DNA from 3 places in the Pseudarthrobacter sp. As-47 genome. Region 1 is predicted to be linked to each of the others. Evidence: riboswitches for the same ligand, from Rfam matches in the RefSeq annotation. Region 1 holds a riboswitch; each other region holds the start of a gene.

Region 1 (2,259 bases):
CTTCGGAAAAGTTGACGCGAGTTAGACGGTACAGCAGTTTTCGTTGAATGTCACATTCAGGTCACGGCGGGTCATGATGATTCGATAGCCGTCCCTCATTTGACTACAGCCAACCCGTGGGATCGACGACTTCGCCGTTGACCTGGACCTCGAAGTGGAGGTGGCAGCCTGTTGAAGCACCCGTGGTACCGCTGAGCGCCAGGACATCGCCGCGGGAGACCGTCTGGCCCTCGGTGACACTGAAGGACGAGAGGTGGTTGTAGGTGGTCTCCAGGCCGTTGCCGTGGTCCACGACAACGCGGTTTCCACCGCCGTACTGGTGCCACCCGACGAACGTCACGGTGCCGGCTGCGGCTGCCAGGACCGAGGTGCCGCACTGGGCCACGTAGTCCTGGCCGCGGTGGAAGTCACCGGAGCCGCCGGTGATCGGGCTGACCCGGTAGCCGAACGGGGAGGCAGTGGACAGCGCGGCCAACGGGGCTCCGAGGCTTCCGGCCGAGGCTGCGCGGGACACGGAACCGGCGGACTGCGCGCTGAGCAGCTGCTTCAGCTTGCCGTCGGGATCCGCCTGGGTCACCACGGCAGAGCGGCTGAAGTCGATCTGCGCGCCGGCCTCGGCGGATACCTGTGGCTGCGGGGTAACAGCCGAGGCTGCCACGGGGGTGACGCTGCCTGCATTGTCGGTGGCCATGACGGGGCTGGTTGCCGGAACGGTCACGGTCAGCACCAGCCCGGTGGCAGCCAGCGCGATTCCGGCTTTCTGGCCAATGCCGCTGGCGGAGGCAAATTCTGTGATCTGCCGGAAGGGACCTCGACGGCGGCGTGCATCACGATGCGGATCGCGGGGGCGTTCCGTGGTGATGACCTCGACAACGCGCGGCGTTGGAACGGGGGCGGCCGCGCGGCGGCGCCCCTTGGGGGTCTGCATGGACAAGAAGGGTTCCTCTCTGGAAAGCCTGCGAAGTTAGCTGTCGGATTCGGGTCAGAGAGTTCACAGACCCGGTCCGCCTGGGCAAGCTCGGCACAGAGGTATCCCCGGAAGGATCCAACGCTGGAAGAGGCTTGCTGCTGACGGACTTCACCCCAAGGCAGTCCCCCGTCTGCCGGTTGTGGTTCCCCCGCCTCTGCCAGTAATGACTCGTGCACCTGATCCGCTGGCAGAGCTCGGCTCCGGATCAGGTAACGCTTTAGTATCTACGCTTGGGTTTAACTATAGGGCCAGAAGTCCCAAAGTAACAATTCCGTTATCTTTGGCTAATCCGTCCCGGCCGGGGTAGTACGCGGGTTTACCGGACGGCAACGAAGACGTGGGCTGCGACTTCGGGCGGCAACTCCAGGGCGCCCTCTATGCCGGGCACGCGGACCGAAATGTAGTCTCCCACCCGCTCCAGCGAGACCGCAGCCCCGGGACGGATGCCGCCCTCGTCGAGCTGGACCAGCAGTTCCGGCTCCACCTGGATCGGCTCAGCCAGGCGGCTTACGGTTACCTCCGACGCCGGGCCATAGGACTTCATTGCCTCCAGCAGGCTGACGGCCCCGTCCGCGAATCCTTGCGATGCCTGGCCGCCGAGGGCCGCCAGGCCGGGGATGGGATTGCCGTACGGGGACTCCGTGGGGTGGTCAAGCAGCTCGTAGATGCGCCGCTCCACGCGTTCGCTCATGACATGCTCCCAGCGGCAGGCCTCGTCATGGACGTAGGCCCAGTCCAGGCCGATCACGTCTGCCAGAAGCCGCTCCGCCAGCCGGTGCTTCCGCATCACCTCGGTAGCGCGCTTCCGGCCCACTTCGGTGAGTTCGAGGTGCCGGTCGCCCGAGACAACCACCAGGCCATCCCGCTCCATCCTGCCTATGGTCTGGGAAACCGTGGGGCCTGAGTGCCGCAGGCGCTCGGCGATCCGGGCGCGGAGGGCCACGATGTTCTCTTCCTCAAGCTCCAAGATGGTCCGAAGGTACATCTCCGTAGTGTCGATCAGATCCGTCATCCAGCTCAGCTCCTCGAGCGCAGTACCTTGCGTTGTCCCACCGTATCGCCTTCCGCGCGACGTAGTCCGTTGGAAAGCTTAGCCTATTTTGACTTTGTCCGAATAGTTGGCGGCCGTCACAACAGGCCGTCTCAATGTCTGGACTATGACGGTGCCGGTTCCCGCACCAACGCCGGTTCAGGCAGAATGAGGAGGGCCGGAGTTGCAGTCACAGCCGACTGTCCGCCAAGCAACCACCCGTCCGGACCCTAGCCGCGTCCACGCCGAAATTGGAGCA
Region 2 (2,259 bases), 790 kb from region 1:
CCCTGCTCCTTCAGCGCGGTTTCATTCGAGGCATCGAAGCGGCCCAGGCCGCCACCGAGAATGACGTCCGCGGTGCCGTTGCGGGCAATCTGGTCTGCGATCGGGGTCACCCGCACATCACTGGCAGGCAACGGTTTGCCGGTGATCTCGGTGTCCTGGCACGCGTCGGCGGAGTAGTCGGGTCCCTGGCAGCCACGGGACAGGACGTGGCTCACCTGCCCGGCCGGCGACGCGTCGGTAACTTCGGCGGTGGAGACATTGCCGGTGCGGTAGCCGGCCTGCTTGGCCAACTCCATGATCGTCGGCACCACGGCCCCCTTGGCGTCCACCCCGAGGGCAGCGTTATAGGTTTTAATCCCGGAGGCCCAGGCCGTGGTTGCGGCGGCGGAATCGGTAACCAGTTCCGGATTAAAGTCGGCCTGGCCCGGCTGGCCGGACTTTTTCTGCACAGCGTAGGTGCTGACGGAGCCGTGAACAGGGAGGGTTTCCATCACCAGCCTGCCCTCGGCCCCGTAGAAACGCTCCCTGCCCGCCGTGACTTGGGTTCGGCCCATGCCGTCACCAAGCAGGTAGATAACATTCTCGGCTGTGGCAGGTGCTGACTTCGTGGCGTTAAACACCGCGTACCAGATCATCCCGGTTGCCACGGCTGCTCCCAGGACGACCCAAATGATCCTGCGTATCTTCCGTTCAGAGTCGGCGGGCGTGACGGCGGCCGGAGCTTGTGTCATCGGCGGTGCTTTCCTGTTCAGCGGCGGGGGCGTATGTCGGCTTCAGGGGCGGCGGTGTTTGTAGGGCTGGCCCTAGACGGTACCGCAGCCGCAGCGCCACCCATGGGTTTCTCGAAGCAATGGAATTGGATCCATTCAGAAAGGATACGGCTCGTGTTCCAGGACATCGAGTAAGTGCAGGACAACTCAGCCTTAATCCGGTTGGGCCGGCCCTGCCTTACTAAGCGGTGAGGCCCACCAGCGGGGTCTGTTCCAGAGGCAGCCCTTAAACAAGAGCCTCCTCGCAAGTGCCCGACGGAAAATGCAATTCGTCTTCGTCTTCTGTTTTCTAAGAGCGTGTTTCAGACTCCCGAAATGACTACGTGGCCGACCGGACAGGAATACGGGCACAGGGCAGTACATGGAGGCGGCAGCGCAATTGTTCATCCCTGGTCCTTAGTGCCGTCCTTTATGCATCCAATAAGAGGATCTGCGGCTCTGCGTTATGCAAATGTGACAACGTCGTGGGTTTTCGAGTAGGGTCAGACGCGTGCCGGTCTCAGAATGCGGCACTCCTGAGCAGATTGCCTAACTCTGCCGCTGCCTCGGGATCCGTTCGCATCATTCGTCCGGCAGAGACGGGGAAACCAATTGTGGCCTGCTTCGGGCAGGCCTTGGGGTGAAGCCGCGACTCCTGCCTTGTGCTGGAACTGCGGCCGGGTGTCTCCCATCCGAATCCGACAGCTAACCCCGCAGGCAGTGGGAGAGGCCCTTTCATGTCCATTCGCCGTGCTCACGGCCGCCACCGCGCGGTCCCCGTCCACACCAGCGCCCTTGCAGTCCTGACCAAGTCCGTCACCGACAACGCCGGCGGTGTGGGCCGCCAGGCGGCCGTCATCGCAGCAGCTTCCGGACTCGTTCTTACCAGTGGCGTTGCAGCCCAGGCAGCAGATGCCCCGACCCAGCGCGAGGCAGAGCCGGCCTCGACCCTGGAGGTTGCCAGCCAGGTCCAGGCGCCGCTCAGCGCAGACTCGACAGTCCAGATTTCCTACGAGCGCCCCGCCGTAAAGACGACGCCCGCTCCTGTCATCGAAGCGCCAACGCCTGTCGCCGTTCAGGCACCCAAGGCGGCCGTGCCCGCCGCGACTGCCGTCGCGAACGCCGCAGCGCCGGCCAAGGCCCAAGTCACCGTCACCCCCGCCCCTGCTGCCGCGCCGGCAGCCGCCCCGGCAGGCGGAGTCAACGCCACCATGGTCTCCTCGGCCTACGCCCAGATCGGCATGATCCAGGACTGCACACGACTGGTCGAGAACGCTCTTAACGCTGCCGGCATCCCTGTCGGAGACCTCGGTCCGATGCAGTTCATGAACTACGGCACTGTAGTCTCCGATCCGCAGCCCGGTGACATGGTCATGCAGCCCGGCCACGTAGGAATCTACGTCGGCAACGGCCAGGTTCTCAGCTCCGGCCTGAACGGCAAGAACGAAACCGCCGTTCACCCGCTGACGTGGATGACGTCAAAGGGTGCTGTCACCTTCGTACGCGCAGG
Region 3 (2,259 bases), 980 kb from region 1:
CGAAGTGGAAACCGACAGCACCCCGTTTGCCGTCGGAAAGACCTTTGTCGGCTCTGCCTTCCCCCGGGATGACCGTTCCCGGCTCAGCTTTTACGGCTTCGACGCTACCGGCACCACCTGGCGCGTGGACACCAACCCATCCTGCGTTGGAACCGTGCCAACACAGGTTGGCGGCGAAGCGGCGATTGTCATCCTCGACTCCGACGCCCGCAAGGATAGCTCAGGCCGGGTCAGCATCACCGTCGCCACGGCCTTCTCCGCCGCGGACGGAGAGCCCCTCTGGGGGCCGACGGAGGTTCCCGGCCCGTCCCCGGGCACCGGCCTGGTTTTCGCCAACACTCCCAAAGCGCTCACTAGCGAGAGGACACCCACAACGTTGCTCGCCGCCGACTCCGGCACAGTCGTCGGCGAACCGGCCGGAACAGCCCTTTATGAATATCAAGGGACCGCACTGGAGGGCGCCGCGGACAGTTTCTCCGCCCTCGACAGCGGCACGGGCGAAACGCTTTGGAGTACGGCGCAGTTGAGCCCCGGCCCCTCCGTTGCCGGGGCCGGGGCCACGGCCCGGTTCGAAGGCGCTTACGGTCCGTCAACCGGAGGCCTGGTGATCCTGGAATGGGCCGACCCCGCGGGGGCGGCGGTGGCCGTCGTTCACGATCTCAGGACCGGCGCGCCACTGGGCAAAGTTGAGGGAACGCCTTCGGGCATGGCCACCGTGGATGACTCCACCCAAACAGTGCTTCTGACTTCACAGCGGACAGACGGCACCCACAGCATCACAGCAGCCCGTCCCCGCGGGGGCATTCTGTGGAGCATGGAATCCAGCAGCCCGGCCGTGGTATCAGCCGCCGGCGCGGGAATGGCCTATGCACAGGTCAACGGCGAAGCGGCCAGGATAGACCTTGATTCCGGGACCATCCTGGCCTCGGGTGATTACGCCCTTCCCGTGGCCGTACTCCCCGACGGAACCGCCTTGTTCCCCACGGACCAGCCCGGCACGTATGCGGTTGCAGTAGCCCGCGGAACGTCCGCTACAGGGTAAAAGTTCCCGGCATGCAGCGCCGCGCCGACTTCCCCTAAATGTTTATACATTTGTGATTTTTCCGTGTAGATTGGGCCCGTGCCGCCCACCAGGCGCTGCACCCTTGGCTTGTTACCGAACCCTGCCGCCCGCCAAGGACCAAACACCACAAGCTCCGGCAGGGGCGGGGGAACCAAAATACGGATTCGCAGTGAATCCTTGGGGTTAAGCCGCCGGCATCAACGGCCGGCGGCCGGGTGACTCCCATCCGCATCCGACAGCTCACCTCGCAGGTATCGGGAGAGGTTAAGCAATGTCAAAGAAAAACGCCCGCCACAGGGCCGCCACCAGCAGCTCGCTGGCCACCATTTCACGAAGCGTTTCCAGCCACAGCGGAGCAGTGGGCCGCCAGGCCGCCCTCGTCGCTGTCGGATCCGGGCTCGTGCTGAGCATGGCCGTCCCGGCCCAGGCGGGAGCCACCGCATCGGACCCGCAGGGGGAAACTGCTTCAAGCACCATTTCCTCCCCGGCAGGAACTCCCGGCCAGGCGCCCGCACCGGGGGCCTCCGTCCACACCGTGGTCGCTGGGGAGACCTTAAGCCAGATAGGAGCGCTGCACGGAATCTCCCTGGACGCCATTCTGTCGCTGAACGGTCTTCACATGGCCTCCATCATCTATCCGGGGGACGTCATAACACTTTCCGGGGCAGCGGGCACCCCGGGCTCGGCACCGGCAGCCGCTCCCGCGCCGATCACCCCCGCAGCAGCCCCCGGTATGCCGTACCAGCCTTCGGCCCTGGTGCCGGCGAGCACCGGTGGACAGAAGCCACCGTCTTCCCTCAACCGGGCGATTCTCGACGCGGCACGGGCCCAGATGGGTGCCGTTCAGGACTGCACGGTCCTGGGGGAGGTAGCCTTGCGATCGGCAGGGATTCAAGGGGTCGGGGATGAATCACCCGAGTCTTTGATGGCTTATGCCACCCCGGTGTCAACCCCGGAACCCGGTGACTTTATCTACTATGCCGACGGCGGAATGGGGTTCTCGCATAACGCGGTTTACCTCGGTGACGGGCAAGCCATACACAGCGGATGGAACGGCAATCAGACCGTCGTCTTCAGCGTGAACGTCGGTTCCGGCCCCTCCTACTACCGCGTGAACGCCTGACTCCTGAAGTCCGCGGTGCCTGGCGGCCGCACACTGGCCGCCAGGCACCGCCTCACACCGCCTGACAACTGAG

What was found. A riboswitch is a leader RNA that binds a small molecule or an ion and turns the genes downstream of it on or off. The one in region 1 is predicted to bind cyclic di-AMP.
Region 2: another riboswitch for cyclic di-AMP. It lies ahead of AC4BCK_RS00835 (NlpC/P60 family protein); the one in region 1 lies ahead of AC4BCK_RS04480 (M23 family metallopeptidase).
Region 3: another riboswitch for cyclic di-AMP. It lies ahead of AC4BCK_RS08930 (C40 family peptidase); the one in region 1 lies ahead of AC4BCK_RS04480 (M23 family metallopeptidase).

What each region holds. Positions count from the first base shown of each region.
Region 1 covers NZ_CM177088.1:959,587-961,845, reverse strand. Annotated here, with positions in the region: gene AC4BCK_RS04480 (M23 family metallopeptidase) at 104-928, opposite strand; cyclic di-AMP (ydaO/yuaA leader) riboswitch at 939-1,155, opposite strand; gene AC4BCK_RS04475 (iron-dependent transcriptional repressor DtxR) at 1,287-1,982, opposite strand.
Region 2 covers NZ_CM177088.1:171,355-173,613, reverse strand. Annotated here, with positions in the region: gene AC4BCK_RS00840 (alkaline phosphatase) at 1-731, opposite strand, end outside; cyclic di-AMP (ydaO/yuaA leader) riboswitch at 1,287-1,483, shown strand; gene AC4BCK_RS00835 (NlpC/P60 family protein) at 1,487-2,259, shown strand, end outside.
Region 3 covers NZ_CM177088.1:1,935,640-1,937,898, reverse strand. Annotated here, with positions in the region: gene AC4BCK_RS08935 (PQQ-binding-like beta-propeller repeat protein) at 1-1,042, shown strand, start outside; cyclic di-AMP (ydaO/yuaA leader) riboswitch at 1,176-1,331, shown strand; gene AC4BCK_RS08930 (C40 family peptidase) at 1,335-2,186, shown strand.